4 regions of the Glaciecola punicea genome follow, and region 4 is predicted to be linked to each of the others. Evidence: predicted binding sites of a transcription regulator. Region 4 holds the regulator's gene; each other region holds the start of a gene.
What was found. The regulator LexA, encoded in region 4, represses DNA repair genes until DNA is damaged. The targets are predictions, from matches to a motif close to TACTGTATNNNNATACAGTA.

Region 1 (7,445 bases), on a different contig from region 4:
AGGGTTGGCCTGCACTGACTAAGCTAGACATTGATTTACTGTTTGAAAATAAAAGCCTAAACATGAAAGGTCAAAGGGGATTATTAGACAAAGTCGCCTTAACGAACTTGCAGGCCAATATTGATGCGCTAGATGCCAATGCGCTGCTCACGATTATTGCTGACGGAGCGGCCAGCAGCGCCGATATTACCAGTCTTATGTTGCAAAGCTCCCTTGCCGCGAGCTTAGGTCAACTGCTACACAAAGATGTGTTAGTTGATGGCGACCTAAGCACACAGTTAGCCTTGTATATCCCCTTAAACGATGGGACTAAAACCCGCGTGAAGGGAGAGGTGTATTTAGACAACAATAAGGTTTCTATTCCCGCCATCAATCTTGCTTTTAATAATACCAAAGGCCTGTTAAGTTTTGATAACGAAACCATCCGTATTGACGCCATGAAGGCAACATTGTTTGATCAAGCTGTTAGCATTGATATTAGCGGAAAACAATCAAAAGACAAATATTCTCTCAGCGCTGATATGACTGGTAACTGGCAGGCGTCGCTGCTGGCTCAAAACATAAATGCAGAGCTTGCCGCCTTATTCGATGGGCGTAGCGATTGGCAATTCAATCTTGGTCTTGATCTTATGGCAAAGAATTTCACTTATGACGCTAAGCTTACCAGCAGCTTAGTTGGCATTGAAGCAAAGTTACCTAAGCCCTTTGCTAAAACAGCGCAACGGAATTTACCCTTAATACTTAACGCAAGTGGAGATCGTATAGCGTCGAGCATTACCCTTAGCCTGGGCGATATTGCTTATTTTGACGGGGCACTTGCACATCAAGAAAAGCAGTTTAACCGTGCACATTTATCCTTAGGATCAGTACCCGAAGGTAATCGTGGCCTTGGCTTTAGTATTACTGCCAATCTAGATCGCATAATTGCGCAGGATTGGTATCCCTTCATAAACACATTAACGAGTGGTGTTGACCCTCAAAAAATAAATTTACTAGGGGTCCCTGAGCGTATTTTCATTAATACAGCCAAATTAATTGTTGCAGGAGAGATACTAAGCAACGCGAATATAAATATAAGACGCCTTACAGACCAATGGTCTTTCGATGTGGATGCCAACGAGCTTAAGGCTAACGTTAGCTTATTCGATGATCGTGATGACAAAGGTCTTGTGGTTGATGCCGAATATGTTCGCATTGCAAAAGCGAGCATAAAAAATGAAGAAATTGAAGTAGAAGGTTTGGATGAACAAGACACAGTGATTGATCAGTTCAAGCTTGAGCCACAGTCTTTGCCCCGTATAAATTTTACTTGCAAAGCCTGCGATATCAAGGGCATAAATTTTGGCGAAATAGCTTTTTCAGCGGCCCCTAACAGCAAAGGGTTGAAAATAAGCTCACTTAAGTTTAACAATGAATTTGGCTCTGTAAACACGTCGGGTCAGTGGTACAAACGCAATCAAGATCATTACACCTTTATCGCAGGCGATGTCACGAGTAAGGACTTCGGCGCATTTGTAAGTAAGCTTGGATTTGATGCCGGTATTAAAGACTCCTCTGCGAATATGTCATTTGCATTGACGTGGAAAGATTCACCGATGGATATTGCCTTTGCCAATCTTGATGGTCAACTTGACTGGTCCTTGAGCGATGGCTCACTGACCGAGTTGAGTGATCAAGGCTCGCGCATTTTTACCTTGTTGAGCTTAAACTCCTTAGTCAGGAAACTGTCCTTAGATTTTCGAGATGTCTTTGCCAGAGGTTTTTTTTACGACAACATGAAAGGCTCCATTCAAATTGCCCAAGGCATAGCAGACACGCGTGACACCTTCATAGACGGCGCAGCAGGCGAAATTGAAATATATGGCAACACTAATTTAACCACCCAAGTACTCAACTACAATGTTAGTTTCGCGCCTAATGTAACGGGGAATCTGCCGGTGCTGGTTTATTTTTTTACGGTTAGTCCACCTACAGCGCTAGCCGCGTTAGCACTTGACCAAGTGCTGACATCTGCCAAAGTTATTTCTAATATTAATTATTCAATAACGGGCACAATTTCTCAACCGATATTGGTTGAAACGGGCAGACAAAGCACTGAGGTTGAATTACCGGCCAAAATAGAGGCTATTCCTAGTGGCAACTTGCCTCCTTTTGCACCGCCTACCAACGAAGGTCTGACCGACTTACAAGAGCAAGGCGGCTGAACAAGGGGGGTGTTGACTACTCAATACTTTTACACCCACTTGCTATGTCTATTAAAGCACTGCGGTATCGAAATGGCGTGTTTTGTAGTAGCATCTGCATTATCGCTATAAGAACGTAATGAAACATGCAATGAAGCGCTCGCAAAACCCTATGGGGCTCCATCATAAAGAGAGATACGCTATTGAATCCTAATGTTGTCGATAATTTATTAAGCCAATCTGGGCTTGACCAACAAAACCTCACGCAGTTGTTAGACCTTATTCTAGATTACAAAATTGACTTTGCCGATCTATATTTTCAGTTATCTCAGCATGAAAGCTGGGTGTTAGAAGATGGAATTATAAAAGACGGCAGCTATAATATTGAACGAGGCGTTGGTGTACGCGCTATTACTGGCGAACAAACGGGTTTCGCATATTCAGATGAAATTAGCCTAAAAGCGCTGCAAGAAGCCTGTAAAGCCTCACGTAGCATTGCCAAAAGTGGTCGCAAAGTATCGGTAACGGGGTTCACAAGCTCAAGTAATAAGGCGCTTTATACTAGCAGTAATCCGCTGCTGAAAATGACCGACGCCGACAAAGTTGACATACTTAAAAGGGTGGACAGTTACACTCGCCTTAAAGCACCAGAGGCTAGTCAAGTTAGCGTTAGTTTAACCGGCGTGTACGAAGAGATATTAATCGCCGCTACTGATGGCACATTCGCTACCGACATTCGTCCCCTTATTCGCTTAAATTGCTCAGTGTTGCTAGAAAAAGATGGAAAACGAGAGCGTGGAAGCTCTGGTGCTGGCGGACGCAGAACCTATGATTTTTTTGAACAAACCATTGAATCGGGGCAACTGCGGTATGAGCAAATCGCTGATCAAGCGATACACATGGCGCGCGTTAACCTTAACGCTATTGCAGCACCTGCTGGCGCGATGCCGGTCGTACTAGGCAGTGGTTGGCCTGGCGTGCTGCTGCATGAAGCGGTAGGGCATGGACTAGAGGGTGATTTTAATCGAAAAGGCGCATCTACTTTCAGTGGCCGTATGGGCAAGCAAGTAGCATCACGTGGCGTAACCGTAATTGATGATGGTACTATGGACGACCGCCGTGGTTCACTGTCAATAGACGATGAAGGTACGCCTACTCAGCGTAACGTACTCATTGAAGACGGCATACTGACTGGTTATATGCAAGACAAGCACAATGCTGGCCTAATGGGTGTAAAGCCCACGGGGAATGGGCGTCGAGAATCATATGCGCACCTGCCTATGCCGCGTATGACCAATACCTACATGCTGGGCGGTGAACATTCACCACAGGACATTATTGGGTCAGTGGATAAAGGTATTTACGCGCCTAATTTTGGTGGTGGACAAGTAGATATTACCTCGGGCAAATTCGTGTTTTCAACCTCAGAAGCCTACCTTATTGAAAAGGGTAAAATTACTCACGCTATTAAGGGAGCAACGCTGATTGGTAACGGCCCCGAGTCGATGCAAAAGATTTCTATGATAGGGAACGACTTAGCCTTAGATGCGGGCGTTGGCGTATGTGGTAAGGATGGTCAATCTGTGCCTGTTGGTGTGGGCCAACCTACCCTTAAAGTAGATCAAATGACGGTAGGCGGGACCGCTTAACTGAGTATAACAGCTAAGCGATACTTACGGATGATGACATTATGAGTGACAGGCTTAAAGAGCATGATACTGAAGGTAAGTACTGACCTTCTTATAAGCCTAATTAGGTAAAATAAACATTACTTTGCCTTTTTCAACTCTATCACTTCAGCGTTTTCTTGCTCTAGCAAGCTGTCTGCTGAAGTGCCTTTAAAGATCTTGCTGACTGACTCTTTGTTTTTTGCCAATAATATACCTAACTCTTCTGCGAGTTCCTCGCTAAGTTTTACTCCTTTTGCTTGAATATAGGCGGTAAGATTGTCGGCGACTTCTAGCATTTTATCGTATTGATCGGCTTCTTTTTTGTCGGTGGTGACCAATTTGTCGACTCCCTTATGTTGCACTACATATTGCGTAATGACTGCCATGTTGCACTCCAATGGTTGATGAGTTGTTGAAAAATTTGTGGTCTTAAATTACCTGATGAATGTTTAAATACCGTATCAGGTTTTCTTATTAAGCGTTTGTAAATAATACTCTGAGCTAAAAGCGTTCTGTATAAAGTTGTTCACAGCGCTATTAGCAAAGCATGTTATGCTCACACTGGATTAAAAACCACCCTGCTTGACTAATATAACGTTTTATACTGTATAAATAAACAGTTTATTTAAATTGGCATTGGTCGACGTCAGTAATTTTCAGGCCTAAGGATAAGCAGCATGTTTAATTTTTCAAATGTGAGGGCCATTATCTTTGATTTGGACGATACCTTAGTCAAAACCAGCTTGGATTTTGTCACCTTAAAAGCAGAGATTGGTTGCACTAAAGAAGATGATATTTTGAGCTATATCGCACGCATTGATTGCCCCATAGAGCGTGCTAGTGCAAATCAAATAGTTTTGGACCATGAAATACAAGACGCGCATACCTCTGTCTGGCTGCCGGGCGCGTTAACCTTTGTCAATCAGGCTAGGGCAACGGGCCTGCCTCTAGCGATAGTCACTCGTAACTGCCAGCTAGCGACACAAATTAAAATTGCTAATAACAATATTCCCATCGATATAGTACTCACACGAGATGACGCACCCGCGAAGCCCGACCCTACTGGCCTTCTCAGCATTGCCAAGAACTGGCAAATCGCGCCGCCTGATATTGCCTACATAGGCGACTACATTTATGATATTCAAGCCGCTCACAACGCTAATATGCAGGCTTGGTTATATAAGCAAGAAAGCAATGAACATTTATATGACTACGGTAAGAATCTACGTTATATTGCTGCACAGCAGGATTAACCTAGCTTACAAGCACAAACAACACATTTAAACGTCCGAAAATTGACAGTCGCCGACCTATTTTTGATTGTGCAATAAGTGTGGATTGTATACATTGAGTGGAGAATATTTAAAAAGGTATTATCGTAAAGCGTCAATATACAAACACTTAATATCCTTATGCCCAATGGATGTAGTATTAAAAGGAAGTAGTATTAAAAGGATGTAGTATGAGATTTATTTTAAGGAATGGCGCCGTGTCATGCGTAGTCGGCACATGTTATATATCGCCCTGTGTTGCGCGAGCAGACACAGGCGTCGAATACGAAGTATTTTTGCCACAGTTTGTATTTTTTGGTCTAGGCACTTCCGTCTTAATGATGAGTGTTACCGCTATTCTGGCTTTTATACTAGGGGTATTTGCCAAGCGCTTGCGGTATAGCTTTTTATGTCTAGACAATCTAACTGCACACAAATCTTGCATATCTTTGCGCAGCGCAAAACAGTGTAAGTCTGTTTGCCATAATGCACCTAATAATATAACACCACGGTGTGTGCTAGATTCGCTTATTGAAGACCATAGTCGTTATGAAGTTAGCTTAAGTCATTATTACATCAGCGAAAGCTGGGTTTGTTTGCCCACCAACATTATCGTTGAGCAGCTAAGCTGGCTAGCGGATAAGCCTGTTACTATCAATTTCAGCAATCATATTGACGATGTTAACAACACAAATATTAGCGTCTGCCCAATCTGGTTTAGCAAGGCCATTCATGAACTACTCAGCAATGCTCTCAAGCACAACCATAATAAATCTAATTTAACAGTATTTATCAACACTTTTATAGAAGATAAGGTATTTACTGTCAGTGTGTCTGACAATGGGGCTGGCATATCTGACACAATTACCAATGCACTCTCAAGCGCAGCTAATGCTATTAGTCAATGCCCACAGATAGTTTATGCTCAGCTCTATGGCCCGATTAACTTACTTAGCATGCAATCCCTACTTCGCAAAGTAGGGGGTTCATTAAAGGTTACGAGTGCGCGTCAGTTTTTAACCAAAATTACACTAAAACTACCGATTCTGGATAAACCTACTGCCACTAATATAAGCACCAAAGCAGGCGAGATTGATCAAGATGAAATACTGCAAGCGCCTAACAGTGCCTCATCAATTTCATGCGCCTCAACGCCACTTTCGCAAGCAAAGAAAAACGATGCACCAACAAATTGCAGCAGTGACTCACAAATAAGTCTGCAGGTTGAAGATTGTATTTCGACTTATAATACTTATGCTGCTCCATCAAAAGATGTGGGTGATCTTGCGTCGAGCCGATTTATTAAAAAGTTTAATCGACTTTTGCTAGACCATTATTGCGAGGAGTCTTTTAATAAACCCCAAGCCGCAAACATAATGTTAATGACAGATAAAACACTGACAAGAAGGTTACACCAGCATTATCATTTAGGCTTTGTTGAAACGCTTAGAAAGTTTCGGCTACACAAGGCAACAAACCTGCTGTTAAATGGTGACAGTGTGACGAATGTCGCGCTTGATACTGGCTTCAGCTCGCCTTCTTATTTTGCGCAGTGTTTTAAACTTGAGTTTGGCTTTGCACCATCAATGTTGCTTAAATACATGACGGTGCAAGGGGCTAGTTAGGCTGTGGGCTAAGTTTGATGCCTTACATAGGCTTAATCGTGACCGCTTAGAATTTTTATCTGAGAAATATCGGTGTCGCCCTTGAGGATTTTTAAAACAGCGTCTTGGGTCAGCGTTCTCATGCCGTCAAGTATCGCTTGAGCTTTCATTTCACTGGCTGCAGACTCTTGATAGACCAAGGCCCGTAAATCGTCAGTCATCGCTAACAGCTCGTGAACGCCGGTTCGCCCTCTATATCCGCTATCACCGCAGCTGCCACATCCGGCTGCTTTATACAGCATTATCTCATCGGCTAAGCCTAACTCAGCATAGAACTTATCGCCATACTGACGTTTAAGAAAAGACATATCGCTTTGTGAGGCCGGATATTCCTTCTTGCAATCTGGGCAAAGGGTTCTAATAAGACGTTGCGCTAGAATACCCACGCAGGCATCTGAGAAATTAACAGGATCAAGGCCCAAATCCAATAAACGCGCAATGGTTTCTGGCGCCGAATTTGTATGCAGGGTCGACAGCACTAAGTGACCCGTCAGCGAGGCTTCAATCCCTGCATGCGCTGTTTCTTTGTCGCGCATTTCACCAATAAGAATAATGTCAGGGTCGGCACGTAAAAATGCGCGCAGTGCATTGGCGAATGTAAAGCCGATTTTAGGATTTACTTGCACCTGCTGCAGGCCGGCTTGGGTTATTTCTACT
Region 2 (7,445 bases), on a different contig from region 4:
GCACGTTAAGTCTTTATTAGCGGATGCGCCGGGTGTCACTCTTTATACCGACACAGCCGCCTTTCCTACTCAAGTAAGCAGTGCTAGTGGCAACGATGGCGTGCATGTAGGCAGGGTAAGAGACGATATATCTCATTCACACGGCATAAATATGTGGGTTGTGTCAGATAATATTCGAAAAGGTGCAGCCACTAACAGTATACAAATTGCTGAAGTATTAATAAGAGATTATTTGTAAGTCAAGCAGTAATTCGGTCGATAAACTTACGCTATACAACATTTTTAACGAGGTAATGGCAATTTGATATACGCGGACAATATTCAAAGCTTAAGCAAAAAAAACGTCATTAACGTTCAAGTATATATACTTTGCTTTGTGTTTTTGTTTGCAATAGCAAATGCGTTTATCAGTGGTGCTAGTGCTCAAACTAATCAAGTGCAGGACTCTCAGATACAGGGAGACCAAGACAATACGCAAGTATACTCGGGTGTAGTCTTTGGCCCTGTAGGTCAAAACGATACTTTATGGCGAATTGCTAGCCGCTATAAGCAGGACTCTCCTTTTTCGGTCTTTCAGACTATGCTCGCCATATTCGAGCTAAATCAGCAGGCTTTTGAAAATGGTAACTTTAATACTATGGTCAATGGTGCCACTTTGCGTCTTCCCAGTGATCTCTACATTGCCCGAATTGATCCACAGCGCGCAAGAGCAAAAGCCACTTCTGACGATAGAGCATTAGGCCCAAGATCCTCTGCTAACAGCAGACAAGCGCCTAGTACAGATGTTAAATCTGAAATCCTACCGCTCAATCAAGAGAATTTGTTTATAACATCATTGCAGTTACAATCTCAACTCGATGGTTTACGTCAGCAGCAGCAACGACAATTTGATCAACTCAAAAGGCAAGTTAGCACCTCTATCAGTGCGGTAGAATTACTGCTTGAGGAAAATAAGAAGCTAAGTAATCAGCTATTACAGTTAGATGAGAACAACCAAGCGTTGACGCAAAAAGTTGAATCAGAACTACAAAACCAAATAAACCAACAGCTTGAGCAATTAAGCCTATTAGCTACTCAAGTAACAGACGCAGAAAACAGAAGGATAGATCAGGAATCTGAGTCTATATTAAGCGTCCTTTCGTCACCGCTTGCGCTGATTATTATATTGTCTGTGGTGACACTGCTACTAATAGCTGGATTTGGCTTATTCTTGCTGCGAAAGCCCTCTCAAGCGGGCCAAAAAGGTGATGCAAAACCGGCGCAAGGCATTGTCAATGAAGATTTAGTCATAGGTGAGATTGACGATGAACTAGACAAAGACTCAAAAGATTTGATGGCGACATCGTCCAAAGAAGATACTTTTCCAGAAGACGATATTTTGTCTGATGCCATGGAAGATGACGACGTTTTAAATGCACTTCCAGATGTCGATATGGAAGACGTGCTAAATGACTTAGATGATCTGCTAGTACCGGATTCGCCATCACAAATATTTGACACTGAGTCTAAGAATGATAAAGGCAGTTCACAAGCTGTTCAGCTCGACAGCCAGAACTTTTTTGATGAGAATATTGAAAAATTGGGTCTGTCTGAGTCTCAAACGATTAGCCGTGATAACACGGCTAAAGATGCAGAAGACCCTAGCGACGAGCCTTACGCCTTACTTGGCTCCATCGGTGAGGATACTTTCGTTAGCAGGCGCCAGATCGATGACACGGTATCACAAGACTCAAATGAATCCTCAGATGAGTCATTGGATGTGAGTAATGCCGACAGTGACATGTTTGACACTGCACAAGAAAATGTTCAGGTCTCGAAACTTGCTGAAGAACTTTTAAATGATTTAGAAAATGATAATGATGACGGTCCTTTAAGCGGTGTCATCGACGATATTGATAAAACTACAGACAGCAACAGCAGCCTCAAAGAAAATCATATTAGTGATGAAAAAGCCAGCGTTTTAGCTCAGGCAAAATCAAACCCAACCCTCGATGCTAACGAGTTGCTAGACGACATCCCACGCTTTACCAGCGACATGTCATTCAACGATGGTAAAGTTGAAGACTTTATTGAAGAAGTAGTGGAGCCAGTAATAGTCAGCAAAAATTCTGAACAGTCCATACAGACTGAACAAGAAGATACGTCTGCATTATCTGAAATTAGAGACACTGATGATATCGGTTATAGTGGGATCAACAAGTCTGAAAATGAAAATGATAAATCTGATGCAAACAATCAAAAATCTATGGGTGCTAATCAAAACGATGAGGATGATCGCGACGATGGAACAGATGAAGGTCTATCCGCAGGATTTAAAGACCTACACAACTGTTTAGATGAAGGAGACAATGAAACCTGCAAGACGATAGGTGAACGAAAGAATATTGAAGTTGATTTAGCCGCGATGGCGCTAGATGATGAGTTTTATTCGCTAGACGAACGAAGCTTAACAGATGACGAGCTTGTTCAAGGTTTAGATGATGCCAACTTCGATAAAATGTTAGACGATTTAGCCAATGAGTCAGCGCAAGGTTCCGATAATAAAAACACAAGCCGATTAAGAAATGATCCGCTATCTACAGCCATCTTAGATATAGATGCATTAGCAAATGATGAGTCTATTGACCCTAGATCCAAGGGCGCTGCTAGTGAACTAGCCACTAAAGAAAAGAGCGTTGACTTAGACCTATCAAGTAAAAGCTTTGTAGACGTAGATGACCTAATTGAAGAGAGTGATGCTGCGGCTTTAATGAGTGATAGCGATAAAAGGCTGGATTTAAATAGCTCATTAGGCAGACTTAATACCAAGCAAAATGATGAATTTAATATACCTGATATAGGCATAGAGTCAGATCAGGCTAGTAACTTAGATTTGGCCCAAGTGTATATGGATATGGAAGACTTCGAAGCGGCGCAAGAACTATTAGATGAAGTAATTCGTTTGGGCACTATGGATCAGCAAGAAGAAGCAAAAGCCTTACTAGTGAATCTTAACAAGTAAGACTTTGTTGCTGATGAACCTATACTTTGTTTACCTAATTAGGCATCTAAGGGCGTAGAAAATTCTTCTGACTCCTCAAAATCACCTGTCATTGACGATAACTTACCATCTACAAATTTTAAAATAAGTTCTTTACGCACGTCTTCACCGCGTTTGCTCATTCCCCTTTTCATGTTGTAGATGTAGTACCAAGTGTCAGACGAAAAACTATCTTCGACTATTGCGTTGCCCAGAACAAACTCAACCTGTTCTTTGGTCATTTCAATTCGTAATCTATCAACGTCTTTTTGGTCAAGGAAATTGCCCTGTGGAACATCAATACGGAATATCCAGTCTGAACACGCCGTAGTGAACAAGGTGGTGACTAAGATGATGATAATGTAAGCTGATTTCATATTATACCTATTATAAATTTGCGCAGGCATCCTACCCTACCTGCGTATGACCATTCAAGCGGTAAATGGTTCGAATTTAAAATAGTCCTCACATTTTAAGCAAATCTTTCGCATTTGCAATGGCAGTATCGGTAAGTTCATCGCCTGCAAGCAATCTAGCGATTTCGTTAATACGCTCTTCTTTGCTTAACTTAAGCAAGGTGGTTTCGGTTGTTTTACCGTCAGTTACTTTGCTGACAAATAGCTGGTTATGAGCTTGTGCTGCTACTTGTGGCAGATGAGTAACGCACATTACCTGCGCCTTTTCGCCTAAACGTCTTAGTAACCTTCCAACAAGTGACGCGGTCGGTCCACTTATGCCTGTGTCTACTTCATCAAACACCATTGTGGGAATAAGAGTGTCTTTGGCACTGATAACCTGCAGCGCTAGTCCAATGCGCGACAGCTCACCGCCTGATACAACTTTATCCATGAGATCTGAAGCTTGACCCGGATTAACGGACAAGTATATTTGTACAATATCGTTGCCTAGGGCAGTTGGTGTTGGTTCAAGCTCCTGTTTTACTCTAACGTCAACGCTTGCGTGAGGCAGGTTCATTTCACGAATAGACTGTTGTATTTCAGTCGATAACAGCTTAGCCGCTTTAGTGCGAGAAGCAGAAAGTTTTTTACTGGCGGCTAAATAATGTTGATAGTTGGTCTGCACTTCATCTGTTAGCACCGTTAAGCTATCCTCTTGTGCCATCAATGATTGATATTCTTGTGCAAGCGCTAAATGTGTCTCGTAAAGTGCCTCTGGTCTTACCTGATGCTTTCTGGCTAAATCCATGGCGCTACTATATCTAGTTTCAATATAGGCAAGTTGTTCGGGATCTGCTTCAATTCGCTCTTGGTAATGCTCAAGTTCATTGCACGCATCTTCAGCTTGAATAAGTGCGTTTTGTAAACTCTCGATTATACCGTTAACGCCCTCATCAAAATGAGCAACGTTGTTAAGTGATTTAATGCTCTTTTGTAGCAATGATAAAGCATTGGCGTCATCACTCGTTTTTAAGGTGTGAACTGCAAACTCAGTATTATCGATAAGCTCTTGGGTGTTACTTAACTTTTTAAAGTCGTTTTCAAGGGTAGCAAATTCATCTTCTGCAATACTAAATTCGTCCAGCTCTTTAACTTGATAGCTGAGCAGTTGACAACGATCGAGCCTTTGCTGTTGCTGCGCTTCTAGCTGCTTTAGCTGCTTATAGGTGTGACTATAAGTTTTGTGGCTTTGTGCGACCTGAAGCAATATAGACGAATGCTGTGCATATTGGTCAAGCACCTTGCGCTGAAATTCAGGTTTTAAAAATTGATAATGCGCATGCTGGGAGTGAATAAAAGCCAGTTTACTGCCAAGTGCTTTAAGCTGACTTAAATTAACCGGAATGCCGTTTACAAAAGCTTTTGAACGCCCTTCTGGGCTAATTACGCGGCGAATAAAACACTCGTCAAGGTTGTCGTCTTGCTGGAGTTCGTGCTCGCTTAAAAATTCACGTGCACTTTTGACTTTTGCAATATCGAAATGCGCGACAACTTCAGCCTTGTCGGCGCCATCTCTTACCATGTTGGATTCTGCACGCTCCCCCAGGCATAAACCAAGTGCGTCAAGCGCGATAGATTTACCGGCACCCGTTTCTCCTGTGATAGCGGTTAAACCTAAACCTAGCGTTAACTCGACCTTTTTAACAATAGCTAAATTTTTAATGGCAATGTGTACTAGCATAGCGTTATCAGCCTATAGAATGTAAACAAGATAGCAAAATAAGATAGTTCAAGCCTAAATTTGAACAACTCTTAAACTACTGATAATATATACAGTAGTTGCGCATCTGTAAAGATCAGTTTTGTACTAAAACAGCTTGCTTCCCCAATTTAATTTAGTGCGCAGCACATTGAAATAAGAATATTCTGGAGGATGAACTAAACTCAATAAATTAGGGCTTTTCTTTATATGTACCTCATCACCTGGTGCTAAACTGATAACAAGGTGAGAGTCACAGCTTATTTGGACGTTGTCGGAATTTTTATGAGAGACTTTCAAAGTAAGTGGTGAATTCGCATCAACCACGATGGGTCTGCTTGTTAAACTATGCGGAAACATAGGCACTAAGGTTATAGCGTCTAATTGAGGTACTAAAATTGGACCACCACCGGAAAGAGAATAGGCAGTAGAGCCGGTAGGCGTGGCGATAATTAAACCATCTGAACGCTGACTAAACACAAAATCTTGGCCTACATAAAGTTCAAACTCCATCATGTGAGCCACTTTGCTATGGTGCAATACTATTTCGTTTACTGCGACATGCGTACTAATCAATTTGTTTTTACTGCGCACTTGCGCTTCAAGTAAAAAGCGTTCCTCGCGATGCAGTTCGTTGGCAAATATTCTGTCAAGCTGGCGCGAAATATCTTCGGGGTTAATATCGGTCAAAAAACCAAGATTTCCACGATTCACGCCCACCACATCTATAGGGTGACCTGCTAATACTCTAGCAGCGCCTAACATGTAGCCATCGCCACCCACCACAATGGCTAATTCAGCCTGTTTGCCAATTTCCTCCATGGAGCACACGGTTAGAGACTTATCATCAATGGAGTCGGTAATACGTGTTTCGATTAATATATTACAGCCACGTTGTGTTAACTCTTTTACTAATACCGTTAAGCTGGCATGAGTCCCAGAGTGACTAGGTTTTCCTATTAATCCAACGGTTTTGTAATGCATATAATTAGTTAGCCTAAATCCTTCGTGCCACAAAGGTATACGTAAGGCTATTGCTGTTGCAAGTACAATTTGCAGAATTTACTAAAGATTGGAAAAGTGTATGCAAATCTGCTGTACAAAGGACGCTGCCTATTTTGTCTAAAAAACCACAATAAAATAACCTTTAATAGCTTGAAGCACTAAATTCTGTCCCCATACTACCCAATACAATGCATTGTATGTGATGTTAATCACTTACCTGACTAATTAAACGAAAGTGGAGCACCCAATGACGCACGAAAATGCTTCTAACAAAGAGACGCAACAGCCCCAAAATGAAGCGGATAGTTCATCGCAGCCAGAAGCTTCAGAACCTTTGGAGGGAACAGTTGTTGGCCCTGAATCTGACGAAGTGCTAGAAGAGCAAGGTTTTGATTGGAAAATATACGCTAATGAGCTTGAGCTAAAATTGGCGGCGGCTGAAGCTAAAATTGAAGATCAAAAAGACAGCGTACTGCGCTCTATCGCCAATAGTGAAAACGCTAGACGCCGTGCTGACCAAGAGGTTGACAAAGCCCGAAAATTTGCGCTTGAAAAGTTTGCTGGTGAGCTACTGGCAGTGGTTGACAACTTAGAGCGCGCTACACAAGCAGCCGATGCTGAAAATGAATCTGTAAAACCGCTTTTAGAAGGCATTGCCTTAACGCACAAATTGTTCATGTCTACATTTGAAAAATTCGGCATAGAACTAATTGATCCACAAGGTGAGATATTTAACCCAGAGCAGCATCAAGCAATGTCGTTGCAAGAAAACGAAGAGTTTAGCCCCAACACGGTTATGGCTGTCATGCAAAAAGGCTATTCGTTGAAAGGAAGACTGCTTAGACCGGCAATGGTGATGGTATCTCGCGGTGGAACTACCAAAGCGGATACACAAGTTTAATATTTTGATAAATACAGGGGCTTAACAATAATATTAGGCCATAAAAGATCAAAATAAATAAAAATTATTGATTCACCTATTGAAAATAGGGTTACTAGCCCCACTTTATAATCATCGAAAGTGAGGCATTTAAAAAGAATTTTGGAGATATAAAAATGGGTAAAATTATTGGTATAGACCTCGGTACAACTAACTCATGCTTAGCGGTACTTGACGGCAAAACGGCAAAAGTAATCGAAAATGGTGAAGGCGAACGCACTACACCGTCGGTTATTGCTTATACACAAGACGGTGAGATATTAGTAGGCCAACCGGCAAAACGCCAGGCTGTCACAAACCCTACTAATACTTTATACGCTATTA
Region 3 (7,445 bases), on a different contig from region 4:
CAAAATAAGCGCTATATCTTCACGCGTAGCACAGTTAATCGCATCTTTTGCATTGTCGTGCAAAATCACTCGGTACTGTGATGAAAATAATGCGTTCATTGCATCTAGATTACTGCGATAGTCGTCTACCACTAGCAATGTTTGCTTAGTTACCTCGCTATTTTCATAGAGTGGATCATTATTCCACTGCAAATGAGCGCCAGACAAATCGATATCCGCCAATGTAAATCCTCCGAAATAATCAGCGACTCACTAGTAGTCGCTATTATGACCCTTTACAGCCACCGTCATAAGTGGAAGTTAGCAGAAAAAGTGCCAACTCAACATTATTTCGCTAAAACCTTGATTAAGGTCGTTATTACTAAGCGAGCTTTGACTTAAGGCTTTAAGCTAAACGCCAGTGTATGTAAATTGGCAACGCTTTGTGTAGTCTTTACAATTTTAATTTTACCCAAAACATACACGATTGTGCTAGCCACAGCGAAATATATAAACAATTTAGTGGCCCAGTTACTCATAGCGAGTTGTGATGAAGTCGACTTGGATCAATTAAAGATTCTCGTTGCTGATGACAATGAAGATGCAGCCGATGGGCTATCCCTCATCTTGAAGATGAAAGAATGCCATCATACCTCATTGTTTTATGGAACATTCTAAAGGCTTAATTGATCCAGAATGGCAATGTGCAGCAGTGCCTTTAGCATGCACAATGCGCTCAGGAATACGATCATGGTTGAAATGGTTTGTTTTATCTCAACATGCAATATTATAAAAGCGTTGGAATAGTGCATATTAAGCAAGTTTTTTGTACCCGTATTACTACCGTTTCAGCTTAACAGGTGAATTTTGGAATATCGCTCCACTTGGTTGTATATTCAGGCGACAGATACTTCCTATTCATTTGCCATCTTTTGTCGCTTATTCCTTGGCTGGCCACTTTTAAAGAATGGTTTCCAAACTTAGCATTTATGGCGTCAAGGCATGACATGAGCGCTGAGTCTTTGTCGTTACTTGAAAATAAATCACACTGCATAATAGCCTCGGGTTCAATTTCTATCGCGCCTATGCTGCATTTTAAAAACGACACACCTTCGCAGTAAATCTCTGCCATAGCCGAAATAGCCGCGCCAACGAGCTTTCTGTCGTCGTTAGTAGGTGTAACAAACTGGCGCACTACGTTACGTTTGTAATGATTGGGCTGCATCGGCGAAGACTGCGCTGACACGCTTATTTTCCGTGTTACCGAGCCTTGTTGCCTGAGCTTACGACCCACGCGTTGCGCGTGAAAAGAAATCGCTTCGTTTAAAATTTCTAGCTTGTCTACTCGCTCGCCAAACGAGCGAGAAGCAAACACCTGCTGTTTATCGGCTTTTACGTCGTTCCAACTAAAACACACCGTGCCGTTCAATTCTCTAACCGTACGCTCTAATTCTACCGAGAACGCTTTTCGAATTTGCGCGGGCGGATATTGCGCTAATTCCAGCGCGCTATAAATCCCCATCTTATGTAAGCGCGCCGCTATTCGTTTGCCTACGCCCCATACATCGGAACACTGCATATTGCTTAGCACATAGTGCACTTGCTCAGGACTGTCTAATACCGCAATGCCATTGAACTTATCAAAACGTTTGCCAGCGAAACTGGCCGCTTTTGCCAGCGTTGGCGTGTTCGCCATACCTACACCCACCGGAATGCGCGTTTCTAGCCATACGGTATGCTTTATGTCTTGAGCGATATCAAACCACGCGGTTGAGCTTGAATGCTGGTTACTGAATTTTAAAAAGGCTTCATCCACAGAATACACATGCTGCTGTGCGTATCGGCCAGTGACTTCAAAAACACGCCTTGAGAGATCAGCATACAAGGCGTAGTTAGACGATCTTATTATTGCTCCCGCCTCGTGCAGCAGGTCCTTTACTTGAAAATACGGACTAAAACTTTTGATGCCTAAGCGCTTAGCAGAGGCTGACATGGCGCAAATGCAGCCGTCGTTATTTGTCAGCACAACCACCGGCTTGCCCCTAATGGTGGGATCGAACACCTCTTCGGCCGACGCGTAAAACGAATTGGCATCTACAAGAGCATACATTAGCGGCCTCGCGATAGTTTTCTGTGCAAGCGAACCGACGATATAACAATGCCTTCTTCTTGATAATCATCATCAGGCATCAGTAAATATATCTTTCTTTCGGGACACGCCGAAATCAACATGCGATTTTCTCGGTCAATGCTTTTGCAAATAAATTCACCGTTTAAGGTTGCTACCACAATATCAAAATTAGATCTTGGCGCTGCTCTATCTACGATTAATAGGTCGCCGTTAAATATGCCAAATCCAGTCATAGAGTGACCGCGGGCTTGGCCAATAAAGGTGGCGCTGTTACGCTGAATGAGCAACTCATCTAGGCTCAAGGCAACATCGATGTACTCATTAGCAGGACTCTCGAAACCCGTTATGCCCGCTTGTATTGTTTGTCGTGAAATTTTCATAGCTCTTGATACTGTTTATACGTACAGTAGTATCCCATGGTTTTTTATTCAGATCCAGCGTTCAAATACAATGCTGCAAGTGTTGACCTGTAAATACAAATTGGCTTGAATTTTGAATACAACAGTACAGTACGGCATAAAAACTAACTGAATCGAGATTAAAGAAGAAGGATTAACATGTCCAATAAAACCACTGTTGACGCTGTTGCAAAGATCTCCAGCGCGAAACCACATTGATCTCACACAAACTATGCGTGGAAAAATACTGTAACAAGATTACACATCCATTGAAAAATTTACGGGCCTACCGTGAACACATTATTGATTTCACAGTTCGTGCCAGAAGTCGATGTTTACAACGAAAATTAATGATTATCGGCAACATTCCGTTTTTAAAAACCCACCATCTTAGTAGGAGACTATAATGAATAAAGAATCTTGGTTATTAGTAGCAAACGGTTCACAAGCCACTATTTATAAGTACATAGCCGACGGCGCTTCTTTACAAGAAATTGTTGGGGTGGCCAACGGCGCGCGCCGCTTAAAAGATGAAGACCTAGTGACTGACCGGCCCGGCACGGTCGCGCCCGGCGGCGGTATGCATGGGCAAAGCTCACTTACTCAAGAGGTAAGTCCTACCGACAAAGCGAAGCAAGATTTTGCCAAAGACGTGGTAGAACATTTGGAAGATGCACGCAGACAAGACAAACTTCATGCGGTAGATATTATTGCCGCGCCCGAAATGTTGGGGCTAATGCGTGATAGTATGAACAGTAACTTACTGAAGCTTATTGACAAAACGGTTAGTAAAGACGGTAGCGAAAAATCGATTGATGAACTTTTGAAATTAATTAATAAATAGGGCAACTGTGATGTTCTGGCATTATCTAATACGCTTCAACTGCTGGTCATTAGGCATCAACTTTATAGGCCATTGTTCACATGCAAGACGACCAAGGAGAATAAAGTGACTTCAGCTAACAAACATATATCCACGCTAACGGTGCAAGGAAAAGAGTATCAGTACTATGACCTTTCATCACTTCAGGTAAACACTAAACGACTGCCGCTAACGGCTAAAATTTTACTTGAAAACCTGCTGCGTCATAGCGCTGAGCAGTATGTGCAAAGTGAAGATATTGACGCCCTTGCAAAATGGGATACAAGCGCAAAATCTGACACCGAGATTGCCTTCGTTCCTGCTCGAGTTGTTCTTCAAGACTTTACTGGCGTGCCTGCGGTTGTGGACTTAGCGGCGATGCGAAATGCGATGCTTGAGTTAGGCGGCGATCCAAATAAAATCAACCCGCTTAAGCCCGTGGATTTAGTGATTGATCATTCAATTATGGTAGATGAATTCGGCCAGCCCGACTCATTCAAACACAACACCAAGATTGAAGTTGAACGCAATAAAGAACGCTATCAGTTTTTAAAATGGGGCCAAAGCGCGTTTGACAACTTCAAAGTAGTACCACCGGGAAAAGGCATCGTTCACCAAATCAATTTAGAATACTTAGCGCGTGTGACCTTTGTTGATGAGCAACACGATACTCCTATGCTGTATCCCGATACGCTAGTGGGCACTGACTCACATACCACAATGATTAATGGCTTAGGCGTACTTGGTTGGGGCGTAGGCGGCATTGAGGCAGAGGCCGCCATGCTGGGTCAACCTGTCACTATGCTTATTCCCGAGGTGGTTGGCATGCAATTAACCGGTAAGCTACCCGCGGGCGCAACCGCCACAGATTTAGTGCTGGCGGTAACCGAGCAACTGCGCGCATTTGGCGTAGTGGGTAAGTTTGTTGAGTTTTATGGTGATGGTATACCGCATTTAACAGTAGCTGATCGTGCAACATTGGCCAACATGTCGCCGGAATATGGCGCAACATGCGGCCTGTTTCCAATTGATGAACAAACCACTAAGTATTTGATCTTAACCGGTCGCAGCGAGCAGCAAATCGCTGTTATTGAAGCCTATTCTAAAGCACAAGGCATGTGGGGCCGTGAATCACAAGAGAATGCCCAGTATCATGACACACTTTCTTTGGACCTCAATAAAGTCGTGCCTGCTATTGCCGGCCCTAAACGTCCGCAAGACAGAATAGATTTAGACCAAGCCGCAGGCGCGTTTACAAAATGGATTAGTGATCAAAACGATCTCGCGATTGCGCCACTTGATGCGCAAAAAGAACGCTTTGATGCAGAGGGCGGGGCTGAGAATATTGGTGCCAAAACCAGTGCTCCCTGTCAACTCAATGATCAAGATTTTGACCTTGATGAAGGCGCGGTCGTTATTGCCGCCATTACTAGCTGCACGAATACTTCAAATCCGTCGGTGCTGGTAGCCGCGGCTTTGCTTGCACAAAAAGCAAATGCATTAGGCTTAACCGTCAAGCCATGGGTAAAAACAAGTTTTGCGCCCGGCTCGCAGGTGGTAACTGAATACTTAAACAAAGCAGGATTGTCTAAAGAATTAGATGCATTAGGTTTCAACCTAGTGGGCTATGGCTGTACTACTTGTATCGGTAACTCAGGCCCGCTTCCCGAGGCCGTGTCAAAAGCCATTAAAGACAGTGATTTAACCGTTACATCGGTACTGTCGGGTAACCGTAACTTCGAAGGTAGGATTCATTCTGAGGTGAAAGCAAATTACTTAGCCTCACCGCCGCTGGTAGTGGCTTATGCGCTAGCGGGTAATATGAAAATTGATATTACGACTGAGTCACTTGGCACTAGCAAGGATGGCAAACCCGTCTATCTAAAAGACTTATGGCCAAGTCAGCAAGAAATTGAAGATATTGTGAGCCGCGTAGTCAACAAGTCTATGTTTACTGAAAAATACGGCAGCATTTACGACGGCGGTGATATTTGGGAAAACCTTGAGACGGTTGACGCCAATATTTACGATTGGCCCGACAGCACGTATGTTAAAAAACCCACGTTTTTTGACAATATGCCCGCAGAGCCTGAGGCAATCAAAGACATAAAGAACGCCCGTTGCTTGCTGAAACTAGCCGACAGCGTGACCACTGACCACATTTCACCTGCCGGTTCAATTGGCGCAGATACTCCAGCAGCCGAATATTTGCGCGACAATAACGTTGAGCAAAAAGACTTCAACTCTTATGGCTCTAGGCGCGGTAACCATGAAGTCATGATGCGCGGGACCTTTGCCAACGTGCGCCTTAAAAACGAACTAGCACCTGGCACTGAAGGCGGCTTTACGCGCAAGCAGCCAGAAAATGAAGAAATGACGGTATTTAAAGCATCGCAGCAATACATTGAAGCCAACATTCCAACCATCGTCATTGCTGGAAAGGAATACGGCACCGGCAGCTCTCGTGACTGGGCAGCTAAAGGCCCTTTATTGCTAGGCATAAAAGCGGTTATCGCTGAAACCTATGAGCGAATTCACCGTTCAAACTTAATTGGCATGGGCATTTTGCCGCTCCAGTTTACGCACGGTGAAAGCGCACAAACCTATAAACTTGACGGCACTGAAGAGTTTTCAATAAAAGCGATTGAAGCAGGCCAAAAGCGGGTACAAGTAGAGCTTAAACGAAGCAATGGCGGCACCGTTAGTTTTGACACTGACATTCGCATCGATACGCCTAATGAGTTTGAATATTTCCGCCACGGCGGGATCTTGCAGTACGTCATTCGCTCAATGCTTTAGAACCAGATTAGGACAGCGCTACTATGCTGTAGCGTTTTTATTAGTTTATTTTTATACACAAGAGAGGAACATATATGTCTAAAACAGCAGCTTATGCCGCAAAATCTAACGATGGAAAAATGGCACCCTATTCTATTGAACGACGCGATGTACAATCAAATGATGTTCAAATAGAAATTACCCACTGCGGCGTTTGCCACAGTGATTTGCACGCTATCAAAAACGACTGGGGTAATTCTAAATATCCACTTGTACCGGGCCATGAAATAATTGGTACCGTTAAAAAAGTAGGTTCAGGCGTTACAAAATATAAAGAAGGCGACACAGTAGGGGTGGGTTGCTTAGTAGACGCCTGTCTAAGCTGCGAGGCCTGCGATGAAGATTTAGAACAGCATTGCCTAGGACAGCCTACGATGACCTACAATAGTCAAACCGATGATCCCGGCGGTCTTACTTACGGCGGCTATTCACAGAGCATTGTTGTACGTGAAGAATTTGTGCTAAAAATCCCCGAAAATCTTGACAAAGCAGGTACCGCACCTCTTCTATGCGCAGGTATTACCACCTATTCTCCCTTGCATCAATATGGTGTCAAAAAAGGCATGACGGTAGGTGTTATTGGCTTAGGCGGCCTTGGGCACATGGGCATTAAATTGTCTGCTGCTATGGGCGCACATACCGTGATGATCACCACGTCAAAAACCAAAGCCGATGATGCCAAAGAGTTAGGCGCCGATGAAGTGCTAGTATCAACCGACAAAGACGCCATGCAAAAATGGGCAGGTAAATTCGACTTTTTGCTCAACACGATCCCAGTAGGACATGACGTTAATCCCTATTTAAACTTACTTAAATATAACAAAACCATGTGTTTAGTTGGCGCTATCGAACCTTTAGCAAACGTCAATGGCGCGATGCTGGTGACGGGCCGCAAGGCAGTGGCCGGCTCACTAATAGGCGGCTTAAAGGAGACTCAGGAAATGCTTGACTTTTGCGGTGAACATAACGTAGTAGCGACTATAGAAGAAATTAAAATGAGCGAGATTAATGACGCATTTGAACGTATGCAAGATAACGATGTGCGCTATCGTTTCGTCATTGATATGGCGACCTTAGATTAAGCCAAAACTGTTGACGATGTCTGTATTTGACCATCTAGATATATACAAGCATCGTTAATGTTATCGCTACCTACAAGCCAAAAAAAGGAGAACTAGATGCCTATAACTTCTCGCCAGTTAACACTTTTCTCGCGCACTTAGGGCGCGCCCACCGA
Region 4 (7,445 bases):
AATGAATATAAAAGCTACCATTGTAATGCCAGATACAACGCCTGAAATTAAAGTAAATGCGGTACGCACTTTCGGAGGCAAGCACATTAACGTGGTGCAATACGGTACCAGTTACGATCAGGCAAGTGCACATGCGCTGATGCTTTCACAGCGCCATGGCTTTACCATGATACCGCCCTTTGATCATCCCGATGTGATTGCCGGACAAGGTACTATTGCAAAAGAAATGCTAGAACAGTTAAGTGATTTTGATTATCTATTTGTGGCCGTAGGCGGCGGCGGCCTAGCCGCAGGGATGGCAGTTTACTTGAAGCAAATAAAACCCAGTATCAAAATTATTGGGGTTGAATCTGACCAGTCAGCTTGTTTGTCCGCGGCGCTTGCGGCTGGAAAACCCGTTACTTTGCCCCAAGTTGGTATTTTTGCTGACGGTGTAGCGGTCAAAACAATTGGCGAGGAGCCATTTAGGTTGTGTAAGCAGTATTTAGACGGCGTAATGACGGTTACTAACGACGAAATTTGTACCGCTATTAAAGATATTTTTGATGATACGCGCGTAATAGCAGAGCCTGCAGGCGCGCTTTCTGTGGCTGCAATCCGCAAGTTCTGCCGTGAAAATGATGTAAAAAACAAACGCCTAACCGGTATTCTATGCGGTGCTAATATAAACTTTCACACTCTTCGATATGTGTCCGAACGATGTGAATTAGGCGAGCAAAAAGAAGCAGTTTTTGCGGTAAATATCCCTGAAACTAAAGGTGCGTTTAAGTCTTTTTGTAGTCTGTTGGGCGGCATTGTTATTACAGAATTTAACTATCGCTTCAATGCACGCACCCAAAGTGTTGGGGAATCAGCCACCGGCAGCGCCCAGATTTTTGTTGGTGTAAAGCTGCGAAACGGTGCGTCTGAATATCATGAGCTACTTAAAAAGCTCGATGATAACGGCTATACGTACTGTGATCTTTCGCAAAATGAACTGGCCAAGCTGCATGTAAGGCACATGGTGGGCGGGCGTCCTCACCAAAAAATAGACGAAAGTATTTTTAGTTTCTCATTCCCAGAATATCCTGGTGCGCTGATGCACTTTTTGAATACCCTTGGCGAATCGTGGAATATTACTTTATTTCATTATCGCAATCACGGGGCGGCGCAGGGCCTTGTATTAGCTGGCTTTGAGATTGGAGAGCAGCAGCGATCCAGTTTCCAAGAGTACCTCGACAAGCTCGATTTCGAGGTGCAAGAGCATAAAGACGATCCTGCCTATACTTTCTTTTTATCTAGTAAAGGCTAATGCGATTATTTAGAAGACGGTTAACGTCATTTATAAATCCGCTAGTTTGGCTAAATAAGTCATCGCAGATGTCCGCGATTATTACATTGTCTATAAGCGTTCCAAATGCTGCACTATTTCAGGCCATACCAGCGGCATAATAGCGTGTTTTAAGACTAAACTTGACTCTGAAAATTCTAAACTACCATCTTCACGGCTGTGCACATGTTTGTTTTCACGCAGCGCGTTTACAAAGGAGGCCAACACGTTTTTATCGTAAAACTCAGGCGAGTGCATGCCAAACAAAGAAGACAAACGCTCAGCTACATCGGTAGACTGTCGCTCAAGTTGGGCACGCGCGATGATTTTTTCAGACTCCAGCACGCTCAGCACTACCGCATAGCGCTGCCAAGTTTCCTGCATACTTCGGCTTAATAGCCACGCGCTGTGAAATTTAGGTGAGCTTGGTTCAACCGGGGCTAAGTATTTGCCATTTTGCACCAGCATGCCGCAGGTCTTTAAATAGATAACCAACTCTTCAATATATACGACCACTTCGTCATGGCTAAAGTACATGAAAAACTCGCGTTTCAGAATTGGGTACAACTGCTCAACAAGACTCAATAAAGCGGTTCTGGTGAGGTTTCGATGAGCAAAAGCGGCAGCCATTATTAAGCTAGGCAACGCAAACATATGTAAAATGTTATTTCGGTAGAATGTCAGTAGCACGGCATTATCTTGTTTAGGAGACACCATTAGGCCGTATTTATCTTCGCTTTGTTGAAATCTGTTTAAGGCAAGCGTACGCTCTACTAAATATTCAGCGTCTTGGGTGGGAAACGTCGCGTCTGCGCTATAGGGGTTGGCTTTGAATAGACTCAGATAATCATCAATAGCGTTTATCAGATCATCTTTACTCATGACATGCGTTTTTGATGACAACAAACAAAGCGCTAGCAAGGCAGTGCCATTTAAGGCCGCATTTTTATTAATTCTTGCCATTATATCGTTGGCTAACACATTCACTGTAGGCGTAAGCCACGTTGGTTTCTTTTCATCATCGCTTATGTCGTCGCGCCAATCGGGTACTTGTTTGTCTAAAAACTTATGTAGGGAAATAGGCTCGCCAAAGTTAACATAGCCATGGCCATAGTTTTTAAGCTTACGAATGGCAGAGAAAACTTGTGTATTTGACTCTTTCTTTTTTCCCTTTCCCTTGAGTTCTTTCTGGTAACTTTTTACTTCCATTACGTGCTCGTAACCTAAGTAAACCGGTACCACAGACACCGGACGATTCACGCCTTTAGTGACCGCTTGCAGCGTCATAGCGAGCATGCCTGTTTTAGGTGGTAGTAATCTACCGGTACGACTTCTTCCCCCTTCTGGAAAGTACTTCACCGAATAGCCTTTGTTGAACAAAAGCTCTAAGTATTCTCTGAAAATACTGCTGTAAAGCTTGTTGCCTACGAAGCTACGGCGCAGGAAAAATGCGCCACAGCGTCTAAAAATGGGTCCAGCAGGCCAAAAATTTAAGTTGATACCGGCGGCAATGTGAGGGGTAACCAAGCCTTCTTGATAAATAACGTAGGTCAGTAACAAATAGTCCATATGGCTTTTATGGCAGGGTACGTAAATAATTTCATGTCCGTTGGCGGCTAATTCACGCACGCGTTCAGCGTGCTTGACTTCAATACCGTCGTAGATACGGTGCCAAATGCGTGCCAGCAGTCTTTCTCCAAGGCGCACTAGGCCCTCGCGATAGTCTGCAGCTATTTCATCTACGTATTTCTTCGCTTGTTTACGGACTTTTTGGGGGGAGATGTTTTTGTTGGCAACTTCATCTTCAATGGCTTGTTTTACGCCCCTTGCGCCTAAAATAGAGTTGTATAACTCTTGACGTTCAAGCAGCGTTGGTCCTGATAATACCTGGCGTTTACGCTGAAAGTGTGTGCGCGCTACGCGGATTAATTTATGTGCTATCTGTTGATCGCTGCCGCTTAGCGATGCCATTTGTCTTGTTGAAACAGGCTTTGAGTAACTGACAAAATTATCGCGGCCAAAAAATAGCACAATGAAACTTTTACGTAGCCAGTTTGGCGACGCTTTTGAGGCGATTAGCTGAGCCCAACCCGATTTACCTTTACCCGCCGAGCGTCCCCAGGAAATGAAAACTGGAATAAGCTGAACATCTAGATCGTCATATTGCCGGTGGTATTGAAACATCTCGGTAAAATTATCTTCAATAGTGGTGGGCTTTACTTTGCGCGTAAAGATGTTTTGCGGTCTATTGAGATAGTAGCTTCGTTTATGCTCGTGATCCACCAGCGCAAGTTTTTTACGTGGACTGGGAAGGCCAAGAAACGCAGTTGATTTTTCAAGCGCTATCGAGTCGGTGAATGATTTTGTTTGCAGTAAATATACAATAGGCCTGGTTTTGTCGATGCCAAGTTCATTTTCTAAGTCTGAGGGTATACTTTTTACTTTGACCAGCCAGCCGATTGGTTTGGTCAAGAACGAGCGTAAAAACGAGGCCATCCAATTCATAAGTACTCCATAACTAAGGCGGATGCAGCGGGATGAAAAAGCAAATTTCACTGCGGTTTTCTATATTTTGCGAAAATTTTGTTGTAATGTTAGCACGAAGATCCTTAATGTAATCAGCATTTGTCTCATTCGATGGGTATATTGCGCTATGCTGTGATATGGCATTACCGTTTACATCAAATAGACAAATACTTGTTGCTAAAACACTGTTTGTGGATATACTCAGATCTACTGTATAGAAAAACAGGCTGTTTATGCGTCCACTAACACCAAGGCAACAGCAAGTTCTAGAACTTGTAAAACGTACTATGATAGACACGGGAATGCCGCCTACACGAGCGGAAATCGCGCGCGAGTTAGGTTTCAAATCTGCTAACGCTGCAGAAGAGCATCTTAAAGCGCTCGCTAAAAAAGGCGTTATTGCAATTTTACCAGGGACGTCTCGCGGTATTAAGTTAAACGTAGAGCTTGAGGATCCCATTGAAGATGGCTTGCCATTAATTGGTCAAGTTGCTGCCGGTGAGCCTATTTTAGCCCAAGAACATGTTGAATCTAGATTTAAATGCGACCCTACCATGTTTACTCCTCGCGCCGACTTCTTGTTACGCGTGAAAGGTGAAAGTATGAAAAACATTGGTATAATGGACGGCGATCTGCTGGCTGTGCACAAAACAGACCAAGTTAACAATGGTCAGGTAGTGGTTGCACGCGTTGACGAGGACGTAACGGTTAAAAGGTTCGAGCGTAAAGGTAGCGAAATTTTGCTACACGCTGAAAACGACAGTTTTCCACCTATTCGTGTGGATCTTGCATCCCAATTTTTTACTATTGAGGGTTTAGCCGTAGGCGTAATACGCGATCACGTGGACTTGTAACTTACTCAGGAATTGACAAAAAGGTTCACTTCACAATGCCATTTGAGGGCCCGTAATAATAAACGGGCCCTTTTTTTTGCGTCTACTTTTTGAACAGTTCGGAAAATACGATGATTAGCAGCAAATAAAAAGATAAAAAACTAGACTAACGACGCCATTTGAACGATTATTGTCCTGTAATTAACAAAAATTATACAAATTACTTACTTAAAATTAAACTTGTTTCTACAAAAATGAAAGCGCCGCTTCGGTTAAAAAAGTTTTCATTAGCTGTAAACATAGGGGGAGTGTTAGCGTGAAGTTCAGCAGTTTTATCTCTTATATGTCCGTGCTTTTAATTGTGTGCTTAAGCTTTGCGGCGCAAGCGATAGATACAGGCCGGTCAAATTTAAATATGCGCCCCGGCGTATCCGGTATTAGTAACCAAGTCTATGATTTGCATATGCTTATGTTCTATGTGTGCATCGCAATAGGGGTGGTTGTGTTTACCTTTATGTTTTATTCGATGGTGGTCCATCGCAAATCTAAAGGGGCTAAAGCCGCTAATTTTCACGAAAATTTAACGGTGGAAGTGGTCTGGACAATCGTTCCCTTCGTTATTTTGATATTCATGGCCGTACCAGCGGCTTACACGCTGATAGATATGGAAGACGTCAGCAAACCTGATGTAACAGTGTTAGTCACCGGTTCGCAGTGGAAATGGCACTATAAATACATGGACAACGATGTTGAGTACTTTTCGGTTCTGGCAACAGAGCAAGGTCAAATACGTAACCAGTTAACAAAAACCCAAAACTATCTCCTAGAAGTAGACCGTCCCCTAGTTATTCCCACGGGTAAGAAAATCAGATTTTTAATCACCTCAGACGATGTTATCCACTCTTGGTGGATGCCTGACTTTGCCATTAAAAAAGATGCCAACCCAGGTTTCATCAACGAAGCGTGGACAAACGTAAACTCGCCTGGCGTTTACCGAGGACAATGCGCTGAGCTTTGCGGTAAAGACCACGGCTTTATGCCCATTGTGGTAGTCGCGAAAGAGCCCGCGCAATATGACGCGTGGGTAGCAGAGCAAGAGGCCATCGCGCAGCGTGCTCGTGACGAAGAACAGCGCTTGCTGTCTATGAACATGAGCATGGATGAGCTTATGAGCCAGGGTGAAAAAGTATATGGTGCCGTTTGCGCAGCCTGCCACATGCCAAACGGTGAGGGGTTACCCGGTGTATTTCCGGCGCTTAAAGGTTCTGCTCTTGCGCTTGAGGACATTCCCGGACATATCAGAATTATCGTTGAAGGCAGTCCAGGTACCTCAATGGCATCATTTGCTAAACAACTAACAATGTCAGAAATAGCGGCGGTAGTCACCTATGAGCGTAACGCTTGGGGTAATGATACTGGCGATATTGTGCAAGCAAAAGACATTAACGCAATTATGTATGGTAAGGAATAACAATGGTTAGCACAACTGATACAACCCATTCGGGCGACCACGACGCTGATACTCAAGACCACGTTGCTAGCGATCATATTGATGATCATCACCACCACGAGGCGCCATATGGTATATCGCGTTGGTTACTCACTACGAACCACAAAGACATAGGCACTCTATATTTGTGGTTCGCATTCATTATGTTTTTGGTGGGTGGGGCGATGGCAATGGTCATTCGCGCTGAACTATTTCAGCCAGGCCTGCAAATTGTAGAACCTAACTTCTTTAATCAAATGACCACCGTTCACGGATTAATAATGGTATTTGGCGCAGTAATGCCGGCCTTTACCGGCTTGGCTAACTGGATGATACCCTTGATGATTGGTGCGCCTGACATGGCCTTGCCACGCATGAATAACTGGAGCTTTTGGATTTTACCTTTCGCGTTCTTAATATTGCTTTCTTCTTTGTTTATGGAAGGCGGTGGTCCCGCATTTGGTTGGACCTTTTACGCACCTTTATCAACTACTTATAGTAGTGACAGCACCGCCTTGTTTGTATTTTCTGTGCACATAATGGGGATCAGTTCAATTATGGGAGCCATTAACGTCATTGTTACCATATTTAATATGCGTGCTCCTGGCATGACCTATATGAAAATGCCTCTGTTTGTATGGACATGGCTCATTACCGCATTTTTACTTATAGCAGTAATGCCAGTGTTAGCCGCGGCGGTGACCATGGTCTTAACCGATAAGTTCTTTGGGACCAGCTTTTTTGATGCGGCCGGCGGTGGAGATCCAGTCCTGTTCCAGCACATTTTCTGGTTTTTCGGACACCCTGAAGTGTACATAATGATATTGCCAGCCTTTGGTATTATTTCGCAAATAGTGCCTACTTTTTCACGTAAAAAATTGTTCGGCTACGCGTCGATGGTTTACGCGACCGGTGCAATCGCCTTATTGAGCTTTATTGTTTGGGGTCACCACATGTTTACAACGGGTATGCCTGTGGAGTACGAGATCTTCTTTATGTTTGCCACTATGCTAGTTTCGGTGCCAACTGGAGTGAAAGTGTTTAATTGGGTGGCTACTATGTGGCGCGGCTCAATAAGCTTTGAAATTCCCATGATGTTTGCTATCGCCTTCATCGTCTTATTCACCATTGGCGGTCTGTCAGGCTTAATGCTTGCGATAGTGCCAGCGGACTTTCAGTATCACGATACATACTTTGTGGTTGCGCATTTCCACTATGTGCTGGTTACTGGGGCCATTTTCTCAATTATGGCAGCTGTTTATTATTGGTTGCCAAAGTGGACCGGTAA

Region 1: BAE46_RS03575 (YebG family protein) is a predicted target of LexA. The motif match lies at 4,456-4,475, and genes of this name have one in related genera.
Region 2: recN (DNA repair protein RecN) is a predicted target of LexA. The motif match lies at 5,236-5,255, and genes of this name have one in related genera.
Region 3: BAE46_RS02520 (LexA family protein) is a predicted target of LexA. The motif match lies at 2,500-2,519, and genes of this name have one in related genera.

What each region holds. Positions count from the first base shown of each region.
Region 1 covers NZ_LZXY01000002.1:284,578-292,022, reverse strand. Annotated here, with positions in the region: gene BAE46_RS03585 (YhdP family protein) at 1-2,204, shown strand, start outside; gene tldD (metalloprotease TldD) at 2,387-3,832, shown strand; gene BAE46_RS03575 (YebG family protein) at 3,952-4,239, opposite strand; gene BAE46_RS03570 (HAD family hydrolase) at 4,531-5,106, shown strand; gene BAE46_RS03565 (helix-turn-helix domain-containing protein) at 5,316-6,749, shown strand; gene BAE46_RS03560 (GspE/PulE family protein) at 6,782-7,445, opposite strand, start outside.
Region 2 covers NZ_LZXY01000005.1:44,538-51,982, forward strand. Annotated here, with positions in the region: gene BAE46_RS07865 (aspartate-semialdehyde dehydrogenase) at 1-238, shown strand, start outside; gene BAE46_RS07870 (FimV/HubP family polar landmark protein) at 302-3,001, shown strand; gene BAE46_RS07875 (outer membrane protein assembly factor BamE) at 3,040-3,396, opposite strand; gene recN (DNA repair protein RecN) at 3,485-5,158, opposite strand; gene nadK (NAD(+) kinase) at 5,285-6,160, opposite strand; gene grpE (nucleotide exchange factor GrpE) at 6,429-7,082, shown strand; gene dnaK (molecular chaperone DnaK) at 7,238-7,445, shown strand, end outside.
Region 3 covers NZ_LZXY01000002.1:62,314-69,758, forward strand. Annotated here, with positions in the region: gene BAE46_RS02505 (GGDEF domain-containing response regulator) at 1-222, opposite strand, end outside; partial or broken gene BAE46_RS15170 (catalase) at 634-741, opposite strand; gene BAE46_RS02515 (Y-family DNA polymerase) at 833-2,089, opposite strand; gene BAE46_RS02520 (LexA family protein) at 2,089-2,490, opposite strand; gene BAE46_RS02525 (host attachment protein) at 2,915-3,352, shown strand; gene acnA (aconitate hydratase AcnA) at 3,458-6,169, shown strand; gene BAE46_RS02535 (NAD(P)-dependent alcohol dehydrogenase) at 6,244-7,290, shown strand; partial or broken gene BAE46_RS14235 (NADP-dependent oxidoreductase) at 7,387-7,445, shown strand, end outside.
Region 4 covers NZ_LZXY01000004.1:26,141-33,585, forward strand. Annotated here, with positions in the region: gene ilvA (threonine ammonia-lyase, biosynthetic) at 1-1,291, shown strand, start outside; gene plsB (glycerol-3-phosphate 1-O-acyltransferase PlsB) at 1,382-3,814, opposite strand; gene lexA (transcriptional repressor LexA) at 4,069-4,689, shown strand; gene coxB (cytochrome c oxidase subunit II) at 5,012-6,139, shown strand; gene ctaD (cytochrome c oxidase subunit I) at 6,142-7,445, shown strand, end outside.